Regions from separate parts of the Pseudomonas sp. YNh genome, predicted to be linked through region 2. Evidence: riboswitches for the same ligand, from Rfam matches in the RefSeq annotation. Region 2 holds a riboswitch; each other region holds the start of a gene.
The links. A riboswitch is a leader RNA that binds a small molecule or an ion and turns the genes downstream of it on or off. The one in region 2 is predicted to bind cobalamin.
Positions count from the first base shown of each region.

Region 1: another riboswitch for cobalamin. It lies ahead of cobW (cobalamin biosynthesis protein CobW); the one in region 2 lies ahead of WF331_RS06815 (ABC transporter substrate-binding protein).
Region 3: another riboswitch for cobalamin. It lies ahead of WF331_RS18030 (CbtB domain-containing protein); the one in region 2 lies ahead of WF331_RS06815 (ABC transporter substrate-binding protein).

Region 1 is NZ_JBBMRJ010000012.1:136,388-143,545, forward strand. It holds gene WF331_RS14870 (ATP-binding protein) at 1-223, opposite strand, end outside; gene cobN (cobaltochelatase subunit CobN) at 225-3,986, opposite strand; gene cobW (cobalamin biosynthesis protein CobW) at 3,990-5,057, opposite strand; cobalamin riboswitch at 5,158-5,373, opposite strand; gene WF331_RS14885 (glyoxalase superfamily protein) at 5,475-5,852, shown strand; gene WF331_RS14890 (hypothetical protein) at 5,849-6,208, shown strand; gene WF331_RS14895 (ATP-binding cassette domain-containing protein) at 6,552-7,158, shown strand, end outside.
Region 2 is NZ_JBBMRJ010000005.1:212,636-219,793, forward strand. It holds gene WF331_RS06785 (GNAT family N-acetyltransferase) at 1-7, shown strand, start outside; gene WF331_RS06790 (hypothetical protein) at 139-453, shown strand; gene WF331_RS06795 (OprD family porin) at 576-1,913, opposite strand; gene WF331_RS06800 (pseudoazurin) at 1,910-2,344, opposite strand; gene WF331_RS06805 (ABC transporter ATP-binding protein) at 2,362-3,150, opposite strand; gene WF331_RS06810 (FecCD family ABC transporter permease) at 3,147-4,163, opposite strand; gene WF331_RS06815 (ABC transporter substrate-binding protein) at 4,163-5,173, opposite strand; cobalamin riboswitch at 5,284-5,481, opposite strand; gene WF331_RS06820 (DUF1624 domain-containing protein) at 5,510-6,676, opposite strand; gene WF331_RS06825 (TonB-dependent receptor) at 6,881-7,158, opposite strand, start outside.
Region 3 is NZ_JBBMRJ010000017.1:31,265-38,422, forward strand. It holds gene WF331_RS18015 (LLM class flavin-dependent oxidoreductase) at 1-566, shown strand, start outside; gene WF331_RS18020 (LLM class flavin-dependent oxidoreductase) at 594-1,694, shown strand; gene WF331_RS18025 (TonB-dependent receptor plug domain-containing protein) at 1,852-4,326, shown strand; cobalamin riboswitch at 4,494-4,717, shown strand; gene WF331_RS18030 (CbtB domain-containing protein) at 4,812-5,000, shown strand; gene WF331_RS18035 (CbtA family protein) at 5,010-5,696, shown strand; gene WF331_RS18040 (cobalamin biosynthesis protein) at 5,696-6,085, shown strand; gene cobM (precorrin-4 C(11)-methyltransferase) at 6,119-6,871, shown strand; gene WF331_RS18050 (DUF1272 domain-containing protein) at 6,938-7,158, shown strand, end outside.

The DNA.
Region 1 (7,158 bases), on a different contig from region 2:
TGCCGACCAGCCGTTCTTCACTGGCACCCAGTGGCAAGGTGACAAACGGGCCTTCGCCAAGCAGGTCGGCCAGGCCACGGGCCAGGGTGCTCTTGGCCATGCCACGCGGCCCTTCGATCAGCACTCCGCCGATTTTCGGGTCGATGGCGGTCAGGCACAGTGCCAGCTTCAGGTCGTCGGCACCGACCACAGCGGCCAGCGGAAATTGCACGGGTTCACTCATTTCAAGCCTGTTCCTCGCCGTCGAGCAGTTGTTCCTCAAGGGCTTCGCGGTAGTCGCCTGGCGCCTGCCACAGCCCGCGCTGCTGGGCCTCCAGCAGGCGCTCGGTAAGGTCGCGCAGGGCCTCGGGGTTGTGCTCGCGCATGAAATCGCGGGTAGCCGGGTCGAGCACGTAGGCATCGGCCAGCCCTTGGTAATGATGGTCGTCGATCAGGTGGGTGGTGGCATCGAAGGCGAACAGGTTGTCGACCGTCGCCGCTATCTCGAAGGCCCCCTTGTAGCCGTGGCGCTTGACCCCGTCTATCCACTTGGGGTTGAGCGCGCGGGCGCGGATCACCCGGTTCAGCTCTTCCTTGAGGGTACGGATGCGGGGTCGGTCTGCCTGGCTGTGGTCGCCGTGGTAGCTGGCCACCGGCGCCCCGGACAAGGTTTCTGACGCCGCCAGCATGCCACCCTGGAACTGGTAGTAATCGTTCGAGTCGAGCAGGTCGTGTTCGTGGTTGTCCTGGTTCTGCAGCACCGCCTGCACTTTGGCCAGGCGTTGGGCGAACTGGGTGCGGGCCGGGGTGCCGTCGTCGCTGCCGCCGTAGGCGTAGCCACCATGGTTGAGGTAGACCTCGGCCAGATCGTCGCGGCTGTGCCACAGGCGCCCGTCGATAGCGTTCTGCACCCCCGCGCCATACGCGCCGGGTTTGGCGCCGAACACCCGCCAGCCTGCCTGGCGCGCGGCCTGCTCGGCGTCTACGCCTTGCGCTTGCAGCGTGGCACGCTCGCTGCGTACACGGGCGGCCAACGGGTTGAGATCATCGGGCTCGTCCAGCGCGGCCACTGCCTGCACGGCCGCATCGAACAGGCGGATAAGGTTGCCGAAGGCATCGCGGAAAAAGCCCGAAACGCGCAAGGTCACATCCACCCGCGGGCGGTCGAGCAGGCTCAGCGGCAGTATTTCAAAATCGTCAACGCGTTGGCTGCCGGTCGCCCACACCGGCCGTACACCCATCAGCGCCATGGCTTGGGCGATGTCGTCGCCGCCGGTACGCATGGTCGCCGTGCCCCACACCGACAGGCCAAGCTGGCGCAGGTGATCGCCATGGTCCTGCAGGTGGCGCTCGAGGATCAGGCTGGCCGAGGCGAAGCCCAGGCGCCAGGCCGTGGTAGTGGGCAGGTTGCGCACATCCACGGTATAGAAGTTGCGGCCGGTGGGCAGCACGTCGAGGCGGCCACGGCTGGGCGCACCGCTGGGGCCGGCAGGCACGAATCGCCCGGCCAGCGCCGCCAGCAGGCCACTCATTTCAGCAGTGCCGCAGGCATCCAGGCTGGGCGCCACCGCTTCGCGCAAAGCCTGCACCACGTCGTGCACCGGCTGCCATTCGCTCGGTTCAGGCAACTGCAGGGTGCCGCCCAGCGCTTGCTCGATCACCTGCTGCGCCAAAAGCTCCAGGCGCTCGCGGGTATCGCCACAGGTGCGCCAGGGTTCACTGCTCATGGCCAGAAGCTGCTCAGGGCGTTCGCCCTGCCAGGGCAGCCCAAGCTCACAATCGAGCGGGTCAAAGCCTGGCACCAAGGCCTTGGCCAAGGCCCGCAGCAGGCTGGCATTACCGCCACGACCGTCGCCACGCTCGACCCGCAACAGCGCCAGCAGCGTGTCCAGGCGCAGCCGCCCTTCTGGCGATTGACCAAACACGTGCAGCCCATCGCGAATCTGCGATTCCTTCAGGTCGCACAGATAGGTGTCCAAGCGCGGCAGCCAGACGGCGGCATCGTCCAGCTGCCCTTCCAGTTGCAGCTCACGGTCGATGTGGTTGACCTTGACCAGCTCGAGGATGTCGCGCTGCAACTCGCGGGCACGCCGCGGGTCGAGTAGCTGCGCTTCGTAGAACTCGTCGGCCAGTTGCTCCAGGTGGCGCAACGGGCCGTAGGTTTCGGCACGGGTCAGCGGCGGCATCAAGTGGTCGATGATCACCGCCTGGGTACGGCGCTTGGCCTGGGCGCCCTCGCCCGGGTCGTTGACAATGAACGGGTAGATGTTCGGCAGCGGGCCAAGCAGCGCGTCCGGCCAGCACTGCGCCGACAAGCCGACGCCCTTGCCGGGCAGCCATTCGAGGTTGCCGTGCTTGCCGACGTGGATCACCGCGTCGGCGGCGAACGCGTGGCGCAGCCAGAAGTGGAACGCCAGGTAGCCGTGCGGCGGCACCAGGTCGGGGTCGTGATACACCGCGCTGGGGTCTACCTGGTAGCCCCGGGCGGGCTGGATGCCGACGAAGGTCAGGCCAAAGCGCAAGCCGGCCACCATCAGCCGGCCGCTGCGGTACATCGGGTCCTGCTCGGGCGGCCCCCAGCGCTCCAGCACTGCCTGGCGATTGGCCTCGGGCAAGCGCTCGAAGGCGGCCTGGTAGTCGGCCAGGCTCAGGCTCTGGGCGCAAGGGCGCTGGTCGAGGTGGTCAAGGTCGTTGGTCACGCCGCCGAGCAGCTGGTGAATCAGTTGCGTGCCGCTGTCCGGCAAATCGGCCAGCGGATAGCCTTCGGTCTGCAGCGCCTTGAGAATGTTCAGTGCGGCAGCGGGCGTGTCCAGGCCAACGCCGTTGCCAATGCGGCCATCGCGGGTCGGGTAGTTGGCCATTACCAGGGCCACGCGTTTCTGGGCGTTGGGCAGGCGCGCCAGCTCGACCCAGCGGCGGGCCAGCTCGGCGACGAAGTCCATGCGCTCGGGGTGGGCGCGGTAGCACACCACGTCGGACTGGCTGCGCTCGCTGCGCCAGGCCATGTCCTTGAAACTGACCGGGCGGGTAATGATGCGCCCGTCCAGTTCGGGCAAGGCGATGTGCATGGCCAGGTCGCGCGCACCGAGCCCCTGTTCGCTGGCTTCCCAGCCGGGCTGGTTGTCCTGCGCGCAGATGGCCTGCAGCACCGGAATGTCACGGCGGAACGGGCGCAGGTTGGGCCGTTCGGGGCTGGACAGGGCAAAACCGGTGGTATTGACCAGCACTTCGGCACCGACTTCGTCCAGCCAGGCCTCGACCTGCTCCAGGCAGGCGCTTTCCTTTAGGCTGGCCACGGCAATCGGCAACGGGTTCAAGCCAGCGGCTTGCAGGCGCTGGCAGAACACGTCGATGAACGCGGTGTTGGCCGCCTGCAAGTGGGAGCGGTAGAACAGCAGCGGCGCCACCGGGTAATCCGGGTGCCAGTGCGGGTACCAGTCTTCCAGTGCCACACTGCCCTTGGCCGGGTGATACACAGCGGTGCGCGGCAAGGGTTGCGGCTCGTCCCAGGCATAATCGCGGCCCAGCCACTGGTTGGCCAGGCAGTTGAACAGGTTGATGGCATTGGCCTTGCCGCCCTGGCGCAAGTAGTGCCAGAGGCGCTCGGCCTGGTCGCCCGCGACGGTGCCCAGGCGGGTCAGCTCCGGGTCCGGTCGATCATCGCCCGGCACCAGTATCAGCTGCACGCCACGGGCGGCCAGCTCGACCAGTTGTTCAACACCATAGCGCCAGTAGCCGACACCGCCGTGCAGCGACACCAGGATGACCTTGGCATGGCGCAGCACCTGGTCGACATACAGGTCGACCGAAGCGTGGTTCTGCACCTGCATCGGGTTGGCCAGGCGCAGGCTGGGGAAGCCTTCAGGCAATTGCTCGGCGGTATCGGCGAGCAGCGCCAGGTGCGAATCGCCGCTGCAGAGAATCACCAGCTCGGCGGGTGTCTGGCCGAGATCGGCAATACTGTCGTCCGGCACGAAGCCGCCGGGCTGGGTCCGCAGCAGGTGCACGGGTCAGGCGCCCAAGGCCTGGCGCAGGCGCGCTTCCAGCTGGGCAGCGTCCAGTTCCTGGCCGATCAGCACCAGGCGGGTGATGCGCGGCTCGTCGGCACGCCAGGCGCGGTCGAAGTGCTTGTCGAAACGCGTACCCACGCCTTGTACCAGCAGGCGCATCGGTTTGCCCGGGATGGCCGCGAAACCTTTGGCGCGCAGGATGCCGAATTCCACCACCAGCTGGGTCAGGGCGTCGAGCAGCAGGCTTTCGTCAGCCTCTGGCAGGTCGATGGAGATGGAATCGAAGGCGTCGTGATCATGGTCGTCATGATCATCGCCGTCGTGGTGCGAATCGTGGTGGGTGCGGCGGCCATCGATGTGTGCCTCGGACTCGGCGCCCACGCCCAGCAGCACCTCCAGTGGCAGCTTGCCGCTGCTGGCCTCGACCACCTTGACTGCCGGCGGCAGTTCTTCGGCCACTTCGGCGCGGACCTTGGCCAGGCCTTCCGCGTCGATCAGGTCGGCCTTGTTCAGTACCACCAGGTCGGCGCTGGCCAGCTGATCGGCGAACAGCTCATGCAGTGGCGATTCGTGGTCCAGGTTAGGGTCGAGCTTGCGCTGGGCATCGACCTGGTCCGGGTAGGCGGCAAACGTGCCGGCGGCCACGGCCGGGCTGTCGACCACGGTGATGACCGCGTCGACAGTGCAGGCGTTGCGGATTTCCGGCCACTGGAAGGCTTGCACCAGCGGCTTGGGCAGGGCGAGGCCGCTGGTCTCGATCAGGATGTGGTCCAGGTCGCCGCGGCGAGCTACCAGCTCGCGCATGACCGGGAAGAACTCTTCCTGCACGGTGCAGCACAGGCAGCCGTTGGCCAGTTCATAGACACGGCCGCTGGCTTCTTCCTCGGTGCAACCGATGCTGCACTGCTTGAGGATTTCGCCGTCGATGCCCAGTTCGCCGAATTCGTTGACGATGACCGCAATGCGGCGGCCCTGGGCGTTGTCGAGCATGTGGCGCAGCAAGGTGGTCTTGCCCGAGCCGAGGAAGCCGGTAACGATGGTAACGGGAAGCTTGGCCAGTGTTTTCATGTCGCATTGCCCTTGGCAGAGTGGCGCGGGCATGCAGGACGACAGCCGCGGGCCAGGCCGGCCGGGCTTGTTCGCCACCGGATCACCCCGCCCGGTTGAAAGTCGAAAACGTTGCGAGGCAGGTCTCCTGGCTTGCACCGTTCCATCCCCCGTTCAGTTGAACCGCGGGCTGGCGGGATGACGCCTTCCCGCGCGTTGGCGCAGTGGCTGTGTCGATCCGTTGTCGGTGCTTACAGTTGCGGGGGCAGCCGCGGCTTTTACCGCGTTCCCGTCTTAGCTTCGGCCTGGCCGAAGAACCTCGAAGTGGCAAGGCTACGCAGTGGCTGGCGGGTGGTCAACCATTGCTGCGGGGCGTGCCGACAACTCTTGGCGGCACTGCGGTACAGTGGCGACTTTGCCCACTGTCAAGGACGCCCCATGCCCCTCGCCCCCGCCATACCGGTACTGCGCATCTTCTCGGTCGACAAGGCCAGGGAGTTCTACATGGATTTCCTCGGCTTCAGCCTGGACTGGGAGCACCGCTTCAGCCCGGACCTGCCGTTGTACATGCAGATTCACCGTGATGGCCTGATACTGCACCTTACCGAGCACCATGGCGATGCCTGCCCCGGCTCTACAGTGTTTGCCCGCCTCGACGACCTGCGGGCGCTGGAGCATGAACTGCAAGGCAAACAGTACGGTTACGCCCGGCCCGAAGCCGAGCGCCTGGACTGGGGCCTGCAGATGCAGGTGTGCGACCCGTTCGGCAACCGCCTGCGCTTCTGCCAGCAGATCGATGACGAGGCCAACCTGTGAAGGCGCTGGGCAAACGCGAAATGGCCCGCCTGGAGCGGGAGCTGGTAGCGTGCCTGACGGACGCCTGTGAAACCGCCAAGGCAGAAATCGTCGGGTTCACCTGGCTCACCCATCGCCTGGATCCTGAGAACTTCCCGGCCAGCCTGCGTATTACTTGGGTGTTTGACCAAGAGGCCGAGAAAGTCGCTGCTGTGGCGGGTGAAGCAAAGGCACGCATGCTTGCGCTGACCCGCCAGGCGTTGGACCACGCCGGCATACAACTGGATCACCCGGCCTGGCATGTACGGTTTGACAGCGAAGAGGCCTGCAAACAGAGCCACGGAGGCGACTGGGCCAAGCGCTTGACGGGGCACTGAGCTCAGGGCCAGTCAAGATCGGGCGCCGCTCACGCGGCGCATCGCCGGCAAGCCAGCTCCCACCTGACCGCACCGGCCTGAAGCCAGCGCAGTTCTCACCTTGACCGCGCCGGCCTGGAGGCAGCGCAGTTCCTGTGGGAGCTGGCTTGCCGGCGATGAGGCCCGTGCAGGAAACCCATACACGGCGGGCGGTACTTTACCCGCCCCCAGCGGGCCGTTAGGCTACGCACTCCCCCAGTATGAGGTATTCGTCCAATGCGCCATTAATGCCGCCGTCCATTCGACGGCCAGTCTTCAGCCTCCGGTTTGCTCCGGAGATGTCGCGGCATTTGTGGAGTTGTGCATGACGAACACGTCGATCCTGACGCTGGACAGCGTCTGTTTGGCCTTGCCTGATGGCCGGGTACTGTTTACCGACCTCAACGAAACCTTCGACCAACGGCGTACCGGCCTGGTCGGGCGCAATGGCGTGGGCAAGAGCCTGCTAGGGCAGGTTCTCGCCGGCCAGCGTGCACCGAGCAGCGGCCAGTGCAGGCGCCGTGGGCCTGTCCATCTGCTGAACCAGCAGGTAATCGAGCGCAGCGCCACGCTTGCCGACCTGGCGCAGGTGGGGGCGGTGGTTGCGGCGCTCGAGCGCATCGAGCAAGGCAGCATCAACCCCCAGGATTTCGACACCGTTGGCGAGCGCTGGGATATCCGCGAGCAATTGCAGATGCACCTGCAGCGCAACGGCCTGGGTCACCTTGACTGGCGCCAGCCCGCACGCAGCCTGAGCGGCGGCCAGGCCATGCGCGTGGCGCTGGCAGGCGCATGGCTCAGCGGTGCCGACTACCTGATCCTCGACGAACCGAGCAACCACCTGGACAGCGACGCCCGTGCCCAGCTGCTGAGCATGATCGAGGGCTGGGACCGAGGTTTGCTGGTAATCAGTCACGACCGCAGCCTGCTGG
Region 2 (7,158 bases):
GCCCTGACCTGTGGGAAAGCGCCTACAGCGGAGCTTTTGGCGTGATCGACGCGTTCATTTCAAAACCGGCCCGGCTTGCTTACCTTCCCCAGTGCACGGTTTGCTCACTGCACCCGAGGGAGACTCACGATGCCATACATGGCCCTGTACAAACTCAAGCTGCTGGACGAATTTGAAGAGCGTATTGACCGGTGGACCTTTGCGGATTTTGAAAAAAGGCTGATAGAACTGTGGCGGGGGGCGACCTACCATGACGCCAAAGGCATCATCAATGCGGCGCACAAGGAACGCCGTTGGCCGAGGGTGGTGAAGCGGTATCTGCTGACCAATTACCAGGTGTTTGGCAACGTCAGTTCAGAGCTGGAACGGGCGTTTGCCGAGGTGCTGGTCGCGATGAATGAACAGGAGCGGATGGAGTGGGGGTTGTTGCCTGCGGGTAGCTCGCTCGCATGATGGAGCCTGGGCGGCGCCTACAGGCGTCGCGCAGCGCGGGCTTTTCGCGATGCCTGTAGGAGCGGCCTTGCGTCGCGATGGGCTGCAAAGCACCCCCCGGCTCCATCAGGCAACTCGGTCTATCAGAACCCCCCGGACAACGGCCACTCCACCGCCAACCGTATCTGGTCCCCGTCCAGCTCAGCCTGCGCCGTGTTCCCCCGGTGCACGTTATGCCTCACCGAGAACGTCGTCCCCTTGGCCTTGCCGCTCTGCACCACATACCGCGCCTCCAGGTCGCGCTCCCAATGCTTGCCACCCTTGCCATACCCCAGGTACGCATACCCGCCATTGGGGTCGAGATGTGTGCCGTCGATATCGAACCCCCTCACGTACAGCGCCGTGAGGTTCAACCCCGGCACCCCATAGGCCCCCATGTTCAGGTCATAGCGTGCCTGCCAGGATTTCTCGTTCGGGGCGTTGAAGTCCGACATCTGCACGGCGTTGGCAATGAAGATTGCCCCTCGCGTCACGTAGTCGAACGGGGTGTTGCCGTCGACCTGCTGCCAGCCAAGGCTGAAACCGTGCGGCCCCTGGCTGTAGCGCGAGACCAGGCTCCAGGTGGTGTTGTCGATGCGGCCGGACAGCGCCTTGCCAGTGTCCGTGGTGCGGTACAGGTTGAGGTCCAGGCTGATGCTGCGTCGGTCATCCAGCGCATGGCTGAAGGTACTGCCCAGGTAGTGCTGGTTCCAGCTGTCTTCGTAGCGCGAGGTATACAGGCTGCCACTGAACGCTGCGCCGGGGTTCCACACCACACCGGCCAGGTCGAAACTGTTGCCTTGCTTGCCGTTGGAGTAGTTCACCACGAAGCCCTTGTCGTGGCTGGAGGCATTGCGGTCGGTGCTTTCGTTGAAGTGCCCGGCCAGCAGCTTGAGCGTGTCGAACTCGTTGCTGGTGAGGAAGAACCCTGTAGCGGTTTCGGGCAGCAGGCGGCTGTCGGAAGAGCTGAATACCGGGGTCTTGACCCGTTGCTCGCCATAGGAGAGCACGGTATTGGACGCCCGCAACTTCAGCGCTGCCCCTGCACGGCTGTATTCGTTTTTCGGGTGCCCATCGTTATCCACCCCCAGCAGGCGCGCTTTGCCCGCGCGCCCGCCGCCACTGTCGAGTTGCACGCCCAGGTAGGCATGGGCATCGACGCCAACACCGATCAGGCCCTGGGTGAAGCCGGACTGAAAGGTCCCCATCAAACCGTAGGCCCATTCCTCGGCCTTGCCATTACGTTCGCTGCGCGGTTTGTAGGCATTGCGCGCGGCACTGTTGCGCCCACCGTGCTTGTAGTCGCGTTGGTCGAATACGCTGCGGTTGAGGATGTTCCAGCTGCTGTCTTCGACAAAACCGCTGCTTTGCGACTGCGCGGAGTCGGCCAGGGCCAAGGGCGACAACCCCAGCAGCGGCAACGCTAACACCAGCCGGTTCATCGCGCGGCCTCAAGCTTCTGCAACTGGGCCGCGAAGCGGGCTTGCGCCCGTGCAGGCAAGCTGGCTGGCAATTCGGCAGCCGGCGCATCACCCACCTGGATCAACATAACCATGCCCATCGCCAGGTGCGGAATGCACTGGATGCCATATACGCCCGGCACGCTGAAGGTTTGCTCGAAAGGCTGGTTCAGTTTGCTCTTGAAGGGTTCGGCGCCTGTGGGCAGCAGGCCGGGCACGCTGGCCGCATTGTGCCCGCTCTGGGTGGGCAGAAAGCGCACTGTGTCGCCGGGGGCAATGCGCAGGTGATCCGGCTCGTACACCATGGCGCCTTCGCTGCCGCGGTTGAGCATTTTCACTTCATGCACCTCGGCCAGTGCGGCGGGGGCAAGCAGGGCGCTGGCAAGCAGCAGGGCAACAGGGCGCAACAGCATCAGTAGAACTTCCTGGTTCAAGGGGCGCGAAAACGCAGGATGCGCGCGCCATCGAAGGGGTCGGTGAGGTAGCGGGCATGTACGCCGAAGGTGCACAGCAGGCGCTCGGGCGTGAGGACGTCGAACGGTTTGCCAAGGGCGACCAGGTGGCCCTTGTCGAGCACCGCGACGCGGTCGCAGGTGAGTGCCTGGTTGAGGTCGTGCAAGGCCACCAGCGTGGTGACCGGCAAGGCTTGAACCTGCTGCAGCAGGCTTAGCTGGTGCTGAATGTCCAGGTGGTTGGTAGGCTCGTCCAGCAACAGTACCTGTGGCCGTTGCGCCAAGGCGCGGGCGATGTGCACGCGCTGGCGCTCGCCACCCGACAGCGAACCCCACAGGCGTGTGCGCAGGTGCAGGGCGTCGAGGTCAGCCAGGGCCTGCTCGACGATGGCACGGTCCTCCCCAGAGAACGGTGCCAGTGCCGACAACCAAGGCGTACGGCCCAGGGCAACGGCATCGAACACACTGATTGCATCGAGGGTGTCAGCCTGTTGCTCAACCAGCGCCAGGGCCTGTGCAACACGGCGGCGGGGCAGCTGTGCCAGCGGTTCGCCCAGCAGTTGCACGCTGCCGCTGGCCGGCTTGCGCAGCCCGGCCAGCAGCTTAAGCAGTGAGGATTTGCCGGAGCCGTTGGGGCCGACAATGCCCAGGGTTTCACCTGCCACAACGTGCAGGTCGATATCGCGCAGCACGGTATTGCCGGCCAGTTGCAGCCCCAGGCCCTGGCAGCTCAGTGGCGCAAGCTGTGCAGCGATCATGACCGTCATGAGTGCCCTCGGCGGCTGACCAGAATCAGTGCGAACACCGGTGCACCGATCAGTGCGGTTACCACGCCCACGGGAATCACCTGGCCTGTAATCAAGGTGCGCGAAAGGACGTCGGCGGCAATCAGGAACAGTGCGCCGCCCAGTGCGCTGGCGGGCAACAGGCGGCTGTGCCCGGGGCCGAGCAGCAGGCGCAGGGCATGCGGGATTACCAGCCCGACAAAGCCGATGGCGCCGACGATGGACACCATCACCGCCGTTACCAGTGCCGTGCAACTGATCAGCAGTAACTGGGTGCGTCGCACCGGGATGCCCAGCGATGCAGCCGAATCGGCGCCGAAGGTGAAGGCGTCCAGCGCGCGGCGGTGCAACAGGCACACCACCAGGCCGAACAGCGCCACCGGCACAGCCAGCCACACGGAAGGCCAACGCACACCGCTGAGATTGCCCAGTAGCCAGAACAGGATGCCGCGTGCCTGTTCGGCGGTGGCCGACTTGGTGATGAGAAAAGCGGTGAGGGCGGTGAACAGTTGCGAGCCGGCGATGCCGGCGAGGATCACCTGCGCGTTGTTGCTGCCTGGGCCGGCCGCGCGGGCCAGTAGCAGCACCAGGGCGAACGCAGCCAGCGCACCGATGAAGGCGCCACCGGACATGCTCAGCGCCAGGCTACCCAGACCCAGCAGGCCGACCAGCACTGCACCGGTCGAGGCGCCGGCGGACAAGCCCAGCAGGTACGGCTCGGCCAGCGGGTTGCGCAGCAGCGCCTGGAGCACCACACCGCAGGTGGCCAGGCCGGCACCGCAGGCTGCAGCGACCAGGGTGCGGGTCAGGCGGTAGTTCCAGACGATGCCGGCGTCGATCGGGTCAACCGGGTAGCCGGCCTGCCACAGGTGGTTGGCCAGCACCTGGCCGACCACGCTGGGTGACAGGTTGGTCTCACCGATGGCAGTGCCGGCCAGCAAGGCGGCCAATAGTGCCGCCAAGGCGATTGCGATGCAGGGTAACAGGCGAATCATCACTGGGCCGCTTTACCGCTGGCGAAGGCTGTCGACAAGGTTTGCAGGCCACGGAACAGGCGGATGCCGGCCTGCATGGCGTCGGCGTCGAGGACGATGATGCGGTTGTGCTTCACCGCGTCCATGTTACGGGTTACCGGGTCGTTGCGCAGGAATTCCAGCTTTTTCTGGTAGTCGTCGGCGGGGAAGCGGCGGCGGTCCATGCGGGCGATGATCAGCCAGGTGGGGTTGGCCTTGGCCAGGGTTTCCCAGCCTACGGTCGGCCACTCCTCGGTGGACTCGACCACATTGCGCACGCCCAACGTGCGCAGCATGAAGTCAGCGACCCCTTGACGGCCCGCCACGTAAGGGTCGATGTCGAGGTCGGCGCTGGAGAACCAGAACAGTGCCGAAGTGGTGGACAGGTCCTTGCCGGCCAGTTGTGCCTTGGCGCTGTCCAGGCGGCCTTTCAGCTCGGCGTTCAACGCAGTGCCGCGGTCCTGCACGTCAAAGATCTCGGCCAGCTGGCTGACGCTCTTGTAGATGCTGCTGACCTGGAACGCCTGCAGGCGGGTGCCGTCGGCGCCGACCAGGTTGTCCTTGCCCTCGCAGTCCGACGGCAGCAGGTAAGTGGGGATCTTCAGTTCATCGAACTGCTCGCGGGTGCCCACCACACCCTGGGCGCCGACCATCCATTCGAACTGCACCGTCACCAGTTGTGGGCGCTTGCCGACCACGGCCTCGAAGCTGGGGTCATTGTCGGCCAGGCGCGGCACCTTGTCGTTCTGCGCCTGGTACTCGGGCAGCACGTTGTTGAACCACAGCGAGGTGCCCGCCAGCTTGTCGCCCAGCCCGAGTGCGTAGAGCATCTCGGTGCCGGCCTGGCCGATGGTGACGGCGCGCTGCGGCGCCTGGGCGAAGGTTTGCGGTTTGCCGCAGTTCTCGACCGTCAGCGGGTAGTGGGTGGCAGCGGCCTGGGCCAGGCCAGTGAGGCCAAGGCCGGCGAGCAGGGTGGCGAAACGGGGCAGCATGCTGGGCGATCTCCTATCGGACAGTTCGGGTGAGGAACGCACGGACAGGCATCGCCGAGCCCCGCCGATGGCAGGGGCAACACTGATGGCCAATCCCGGACACCCCGCCGGTTGGTAAATGTAGGCCGGCAGGTCTCCTGACTGGTGCGTCATGGCCCGGCTCCGGCCTTCCCGGGCGCGTGGCCCAGTGGCATCGATGGAGCAGGCTCGGCACCTACAGTTGCGGGGGCAGTTCCGTTTGGCCCGTATTGACGGGCCTGGGATTCCCTATTAATTCCATGGTGGAAACCGGCGGCCCGCATGGTAGACCATCGCGCCGCCGGGTGAAAACGCTTTTCAGAAGTACTTCAGCCAGGTGATGTCGCGGCGGCGCGCTTTCAGGCGGGCGAACCCGCGCACTGGCAGGTACAGCGAAACCGCCAGCGCCGCTGCACCCAGCCACACCGCCGTGATGCCGTCGAAACCGAAATAGTCGCCATGGTTGAGGCCGAACAGCGCCACGCAGGCCAGGTACAGCAGTTTCAGCACGTACAGGTGCAACAGGTAGAAGAACATCGGTGCTGCGCCAAACACTGCCAGCGCGCTGATCCACCGGGCCTGGCCGGCGCGTTCGAAGGCGCGCAGCAAAAGCAGGCCGCAGCCCAGGGTCAGGGCCAGGAATAGCAGTGACGGCGGGTATTTGGTGATGTTGAAGAAGCTCATCACGGTTTGGGTGAGAGTAGGGTAACCGCTCCACGGCGCCTCGCCATAGCCGTTGAACAGGCGCAACACGACAAAGCCCAGCAACGCAGTCAGCCCAGCCAGCAGCAGGCGCTGCTGGCGTTGGCCGGCTGTGCTGCCACGGGCGAACCAGGGGCCCAGGCCATAGCCCAGGGCGATGACGCCGATCCATGGCAGCACCGGGTAAGACGTGCGCAGGCGCAGGTTTTCGGAAAATTCAAGCCAGCCACGGTCGTGCAGGATGGCCCATGGCACGTGCAGGGCGGACTCCACGCCAAAGTGCAGGCCGTCGAGCAGGTTGTGACCGGCAACGATGACTGCGCCCAGGGCGAGCAGGGCCGCACGTGGCAGCCATACGAGCAGCGACAGGGCGATCATGCTGACGCCGATGGCCCAGATGACTTGCAGGTAGATGACGCTGGGGGGCAGCTGGAAGGTCCAGGCGAAGTTGACCAGAGTGAACTCCAGCACCACCAGGAACAGCCCGCGCTTGAACAGAAACGCCGAGACATCGCCACGGCCCTGGTGTTTTTCGCCATACAGCCAGGCCGACAGGCCGGTCAGCAGGACGAACACTGGCGCGCACAGGTGGGCCAAGGTACGGCTGAAGAACAGCGAAGGCTCTGTGGCGTCGATGGTCATCGGGTCGCTGACCTGTCGGTGCAGGAAGAACGTTTCGCGGACGTGGTCCAGAAGCATGAACAGAATCACCAGGCCGCGCAGGGCATCGATGCTCTGCAGGCGCTGGGTGATCAGGGAGGGCGTGGCGCTGGCGCTTGTCATGGAGGGTCGCTGATAGGAATGAATGTCATGTGAAATGTTATCTTATAACTATTTGATTAGAGGTGGGTAGGGGTTTTTGTGTTACCTGTGCCGGCCCCTTCGCGGGCTCGCCCGCTCCCACAGAGATATCGCAGTCATCGAAAACTGTGTTGTATCTGTGGGAGCGGGCGAGCCCGCGAAGAGGCCGGCACAGGCAGGCTCAGATCAGAAGGTGTAATCCACCGTCGCAAAGTACGACCGCGGCATCCCCATCAACCACTGCTGCCCGCTGAACGCCGACTGGACATATTCACGATCAAACAGGTTGTTCAACTGCAAGCCCAACTTCACATCCGGCAGCACCTGCCAGGCGATGTTGGCATCGACCACGGTATACCCGGGGGCGCTCTGGGTATTGGCGGTATCGGCATAACGCTCATCTACGTAGCGCGCACCAATGCCGGCCTCTACCTGCTGGCCGAAGCCTTTGCTCAACCACAGGT
Region 3 (7,158 bases), on a different contig from region 2:
ATGGCCGCGACCCCGACGCACTGTTCATCCTGCCCGGCATCCGCCCCATCGTCGGCCGCAACGCCGAGGAGGTCGAGCAGCGCTACCAGCAGGCCGTCAACCTGGTGAGCATCGAGGATGCCCTGGTAGCCCTGGGTCGCCCCTTCAACGACTACGACTTCAGCCAGCATGACCTGGACGCGCCCTTCCCCGACCTGGGCACCCTGGGCAACGACAGCCACAAGGGCACCTCGGACCAGCTCAAGCAACTGGCCCGTGATGAAGGCCTGAGCCTGCGCGAACTGGCACTGCGCTTCTCGCGCCCACGCAGAGACTTCGTCGGCACCCCGGAGCAGGTTGCCGATGCCTTGCAGCACTGGTTCGAAAACGACGCTGCCGACGGTTTCATCATCAACTCGTTGCTACCCGACGGCCTGCAGTACTTCACCGAACACGTGGTACCGCTGCTGCAAGCCCGTGCCCTGGTGCGCAGTGAGTACACCGGTAAAACCCTGCGCGACAATTTCGGCCTCAGCGTGCCGGAAAACCGCAACACCCTGCGCCGCAGCCAGGCAGCGGTTGCCTGAGCCTACCCAGACAAGGAGTTTTGTTCCATGAGCCTCGAATTCATCGGCCTCATCGGCCCGCAGGAAAGCAGCGAATCCCAGGCGCCACGTGGCCCGCTGGTTGATCTTGAGTTCATCAAGGCCTTCTCCCAGGCCCAGGAATATGGCGGCTTCGACAAGGCATTGCTGGCAGTCAACACCAGTGCGCCGGATTCGATGATCCTGGCCAGCTACGTGGCAGCGCTTACCGAGCGTATCGGCCTGCTGGTCGCCCACCGCCCGGGCTTCCAGGCGCCAACTTTCGCTGCCCGCCAGTTCGCCACCCTTGACCAGCTGAGCGGGGGCCGGGCCTCGATCAACGTCATCACCGGCGGCGATAGCGGCGACCTGCAGCGCGATGGCGACTTCCTCGACAAGGATGCCCGTTATGCCCGCACCGATGAGTACCTGCAGGTACTGCGCAACACCTGGACCCGCCAGGAGCCGTTCGACCACCTGGGCACTCACTACCGCGTTGAAGACAACCTGACCCTGGTCAAACCGGTGCAGCATTTGCCCATCTACTTCTCCGGTGCGTCAGACGCCGCGGTTGAAGTGGCCGCCAAGCACGCCGACGTCTACATGATGTGGGGCGAACCGCTGGAGCAGGTACGCGAGCGCATCGCCAAGGTGCGCAAGGCTGCCGCCCGCTACGGGCGCGAGAAGCACATCCGCTTCAGCTTGTCGTTGCGACCGATCCTGGGCGGCACCGAGGCCGAAGCCTGGGCCCGCGCCGAGCGTATTCTGGCCGATGCCCAGGAACGCATCGGCATCCGTCAGGGCAACCGCCGCGAGAAAAACTTCGGCAAGAGCAACACCGGCTCCGAACGCCTGGTGCAACTGGCCAGCCAGCGCAAGGTGCATGACACCCGGCTGTGGACCGAGATTGCTGCGTTGGGCGGCGGTGCCGGTAACTCCACCTCGCTGGTAGGCACCGCAGACCAGGTGGCCGAGGCCGCATTGGCCTACTACGAACTGGGGGTGACCACCTTCCTGTTCCGCGGCTTTGACCAGCTGCGCGATGCGGTGGAATACGGGCAGGACCTCATTCCCCGTATTCGGGCGTTGGTAGAACAGCATGAGGCTGGACGCAGCACCCGCACAGCCTAGATCTCCATTCGCTTCACCAGCCTCTTCGCGGCGGTTCGACGCCTCGACATGCCCGCGAAGAGGCCGGTGCAGGCAAACACTTCCCCACACCTTACGCCAGCCTTATCAGGACCTGGCGCCTATTCGCCTGCGTGCTCCACCGTACTCCGAGGACATGATGTCTAGAACACCGCTTTTCGCCCTGCCCCTGGCCTGCCTGCTCACCCCCTTCGCCAATGCCGCCCCAACTACCGAAGACCCGCGCCTGGACACCGTCACGGTGATCTCCACCGGCCTGCGAGGCAACCAGCGCACCGTCGCCGACAGCCCGGCCCCCATCGACGTGATCAGCAGCGAGCAGCTATTGCGTACCGGCCGCGCCGAGTTGTCCGAGGCCATCTCCAAACTACTGCCCTCGTTCAACTTCGGCACCAACATTGCCGGCTTCCAGTCCGGCGTGCGGCCACTGAGCAACCGCAGCCTGGGCCCGGCCTACACCCTGGTGCTGGTCAATGGAAAGCGCCGCCACAACAGCGCCGTGCCGGCCAGCGGCTCGACCGACAACAGCGGTGCCAACGCCGTTGATATCGACATGATCCCGGTCAGCGCGGTGTCGCACATCGAGGTTCTGAAAGACAGCGCCGCCGCCCAGTACGGCTCGGATGCGGTGGCCGGAGTGATCAACATCATCCTCAAGAGCGCCAGCAGCGGCGGCCACTACGAAAGCAGTTACGGCCAGCTGTACAGCGGCCAGGGCGAAACCATCAAGCTGGCGGGCGACCAGGGCTTCAGCCTGGGTGACGGCGGTTTCCTGCACCTGTCGGGCGAGGCACGCAAGCGCGGCACCGCCAACTGGATCGACAAGGCCGCCCCCGATTACCGCGCCTACTTCGAAGACGACCGCCAGGCCGCCTGGGACCACCGGGCGGTGAAGAACGGCGACCCTGACCTGCGCGCCTTCAACCTCGGTTACAACGCCGAGTTGCCCATCAGCGACGATTTGAAGCTGTATTCATTCGCCACTTATGCCGAGCGCAAGCTGGAGGCTTTCAACAACTACCGCCTGCCCAACAGCAACGCCTCGATCCCGGAGTTGTTCCCCGACGGGTATTTCCCGCTCAACAACATCAAGGACACCGACTACCAGTGGCTGCTCGGCGCACGTGGCGCCGCCGGTGCCTGGGACTGGGACCTGTCCACCACCTACGGGCGCAACAAGAACCAGCAGTCCAGCGACCTGACCATCAACCCCACCTACGGCCCGGCCTCACCAACCTCGTTCGATGACCTGGCGACGTTGCAGTTCGACCAGTGGGTGAACAACCTGGACATCACCCGCGCCTTCGATGGCCTGTTCGGCCTGGCGGTACCGACCCGCGTCTCGGCCGGCCTGGAGCACCGCTGGGAGCGCTTCCGGACCTTCGCCGGCGACCCAATCGCCTACAGCGTCGGGCCCTACACCTACCCGGCTACCCTGGCAGACGGGCGCCCCAACCCGCTCTATGCGCTGGCCAACGGCCAGACCGCCGTGGGCGCCCAGGCTGCGCTGACCATTCGCCCGGAAGACGAGGCCGATGTGAAGCGCAACAACTATGCCGCCTACATCGACCTCGGCCTGGACCTGACGCCGCGCTGGTACCTGGGCGCCGCCGCGCGCGTCGAGCACTACGACGACGACTCGGGCAACACCGCCAGCTTCAAGCTCAATTCACGCTATGAACTGAGCGAAACCGTGGCGGTACGCGGCACCCTGGGCAGCGGCTTCCGCGCCCCGTCGCTGACCCAGAGCGGCTACACCGTCAGCGACAACCGCACCGCGCTGGACGCCGACGGCAATGTAGTGCCGGCCTTGCGCCGCACCGTGGCGCCCGGCAGTGCCGCCGCGCTGGCATTCGGCGGCGACAAGCTCGACCCGGAGAAATCGCGCAACGCCGGCCTTGGCCTGACCTGGCAACCGGCGCGCCGCACCAGCGTTACCCTGGACACTTACCTGATCGACATTGACGACCGCATCCTGCTCACCGAAAACCTCTACGACCGGCAGAACGGTGCCGGTGCCATTGGCGACATCCTCGAATCGCTGGGCCTGGCACGCACAACCTGGATCAACTACTACACCAACGCCTTCGACACCCGCACCCGCGGCCTCGACCTGGTGGGCGACCACACCAGCGAGTTCGGTGCCTGGGGCGATGTGCGCTGGACCTTGGGCTTCAACTGGAACAAGACGACCGTACGCGGCACCCGGGGTACGCCCGCAGCGCTGGCCGCCGCCGGTATCGACGTGGTCGGCCATGGCCGCGAGGGCGACCTGGTGGCAGCCTCGCCGAGAACCAAATGGGTACTGGGCAGCCAGTGGTTGCTGGGCAGCTTCACCGGCACCTTGCAGACCACCCGCTACGGCAAGGTCGAAACCTGGCAGCAGAACCAGGCCCAGGACCGCACCTTCGGCGCCAAGTGGATCACCGACCTGGACCTGTCCTACCTGCTGTTCGACAGCCTGACCGTCAGTGTGGGTGGCACCAACATCTTCAATGTGCGACCCGACAAGAACGGCGTGTACAACGCCAACGGCAACCAGGCGGCGTACGGCAACCCACCGTTCCACCCAGGTGGCGGCTATTGGTACACCAAGCTGGCCTATGACTTCTGAAGCATCTGCACATTTGCTCCTGGCCTGTGGGAGCGGGTTCACCCGCGAAGCATCCAACCCGGTGCATGGCACCGGCAAAGCCGGTGTTCGCGGGTAACCCCACTCCCACAGGTGTACCTTGCACCTTCGGTACTTGGCAATTGACGCAAACCCCGCCCCCATGCTCTCCTTATGCCTCACGTTCAGGTGCCCCCACAGGGGGTGAAACGGGAAACCGGTGCGTCCCAGGCCCTCCATCAGGGCCGGACAAGGCCGGTGCTGCCCCCGCAACGGTAAGCGAGTGAAGCGTCTGTACCACTGTGCCATGTAGTCCGGCATGGGAAGGTGACGCTTTCCAGGAGCCCTGCTCCTCCTCGCAAGCCCGGAGACCGGCCTGGCGTTCATGAACACCCCGCGGTGGGCGGGCGCTGTTGCATTCCCCTGGGCGGCCACGCATCGGGGATGCCGCGCTTGCCCGTTGCCAACAAAAAGCAGAGGAACGCGTCATGCCCGTCACCAGCACCAAGCAGCACAGCCTTGCCACACCCGTCACCCTCAGCCAGCGCGTCGTCATCGCCGTCGGCGCCAGCCTGCTGGGCCTGTGCCTGGTGTACTTCGCCGGCTTTTCGCACATCGAGGCCGTGCACAACGCCGCCCACGACACCCGCCACAGCGCCGCCTTCCCCTGCCACTGAGTACGCCTGATGATCACGCGCATTGCCCGTACCGCGGGCTTCAGCGGGCTGCTTGCGGCCCTGCTGCTGACCCTGCTGCAAAGCTTCTGGGTCGCCCCGCTGATTCTTGAGGCGGAAACCTACGAATCCTCGGCCCCGGCCGCACAGCACGAACATGGTGGCGAAGTGGCCGCCCATGAGCACAGCGCCGAAGCCTGGTCGCCGGAAGACGGTTGGCAGCGGGTGCTGTCCACCACCGGGGGCAACCTGGTGGTCGCAGTCGGCTTCGCCCTTATTCTCGCCGCCCTTTACAGCCTGCGCGAACCGCAGCGTGCCGGCACCGGTGCGCTGTGGGGCCTGGCCGGTTTTGCCGTGTTCTGCCTGGCCCCGACGTTGGGGCTGCCACCGGAGCTGCCCGGCACTGCTGCCGCCGACCTGGGGCAACGCCAGGCCTGGTGGATTGGCACGGCCAGCGCCACGGCCCTTGGCCTGGCCTTGCTGGTGTTCGCCCGCCACTGGCTACTGAAGGCGCTGGGCGCCGTGCTGCTGGTAATCCCCCATGTAATCGGCGCTCCGCAGCCCGAAGTACATGAAAGCCTGGCCCCCGAAGCACTGGAGACCCAGTTCAAGATGGCCTCCTGGCTGACCAACGCTGCCTTCTGGGTAGCCTTGGGCCTGCTCAGTGCGTGGCTGTTCCGCCGCTCCAGCCAGGCCTGATGTCGGCGTTCTACGCCGGCTTCGGCTGCCGCCGGGGCTGCCCGGTGGACACCCTGCAAACCCTGCTGCACCAAGCCCTGGCTAGCCAGGGCCTGGCGCTTGCCGACCTGCGCGGCATTGCCAGTATCAGCCTCAAGGCCGACGAAGCCGGCTTGCAGCAACTGGCCGAACGCCTTGGCTTGCCTTTGGTGCTGTACCATAGCGCGCAACTGCAAGCCTTTGAGCCGCTGCTCAGCCACCGCTCTGCCACAGCCCATGCCCACAGCGGCTGCTGGGGCGTAGCCGAAAGCGCGGCGCTGGCCCTCGCCAGCGAGCAGCCCGGGAGCACAGCCCGGTTGCTGCTGACCCGCCAGGTACTGGGCCCGGCGACCCTCGCCCTGGCCTGCTGAACAATTCGCTCCTCTTTCTTGCAAGGACTTTCCATGACGGTGTATTTCATCGGTGCCGGCCCCGGCGACCCGGAACTGATCACGGTCAAGGGCCAACGGCTGATCCGCCAGTGCCCGGTGATCATCTATGCCGGCTCACTGGTACCTGCTGCCGTGCTCGACGGCCACCAGGCCGAGACCGTGATCAACAGTGCCGAGTTGCACCTGGAGCAGATCATCGCCGCCATGCGCAGCGCGCACGAACAAGGCCAGGACGTGGCCCGGGTGCACAGCGGCGACCCCAGCCTGTACGGCGCCATCGGTGAGCAGATCCGCCACCTGCAGGCGCTGGGCATCGATTACCAGATCATACCCGGGGTCACGGCCACGGCGGCCAGCGCCGCTCTGCTTGGCTGCGAGCTGACCCTGCCACAGGTCGCGCAGACGGTGATCCTCACCCGCTATGGCGACAGTTCGCCAATGCCACCCGGCGAACAACTGGGCGACCTTGCGCGCCATGGCAGCACCCTGGCGATTCACCTGGGGGTCAAGCACCTGTCGCGAATCGTCGAACAACTGCTACCGCACTATGGCGCGCACTGCCCGGTGGCGGTGGTCCATCGTGCCACATGGCCTGACCAAGACTGGGTGCGCGGCACCCTTGGCGATATCGTCGAGCGCGTCGCAGCCAAGGATTTTCGCCGCACGGCGCTGATCCTGGTAGGCCATGTGCTCGGGGACACTCCATTCGCCGAGTCGGCCTTGTACCGTGCCGGGCACGCGCACCTGTACCGCCCTGGCGACTGAGCATTGCCAGCATTGCCACGGGCGTAGCAGACTCCGGGTTCCCGCCTGCGAACAGGAGTCACACCCATGCTGGAATTACGCCCCAACTGCGAGTGCTGCGATACCGACCTGCCGGGCGACAGCCCCGATGTGCTGATCTGCTCCTTCGAATGCACCTTCTGCCGCGCCTGCGCCGATACCCGCTTCAAGGGCCGCTGCCCCAACTGTGCCGGCCAGCTGGTGGCCCGCCCGACGCGGGTCGGCCAGGCGCTGGTCAATAACCCCGCTGCCACCCAACGCGTGAACAA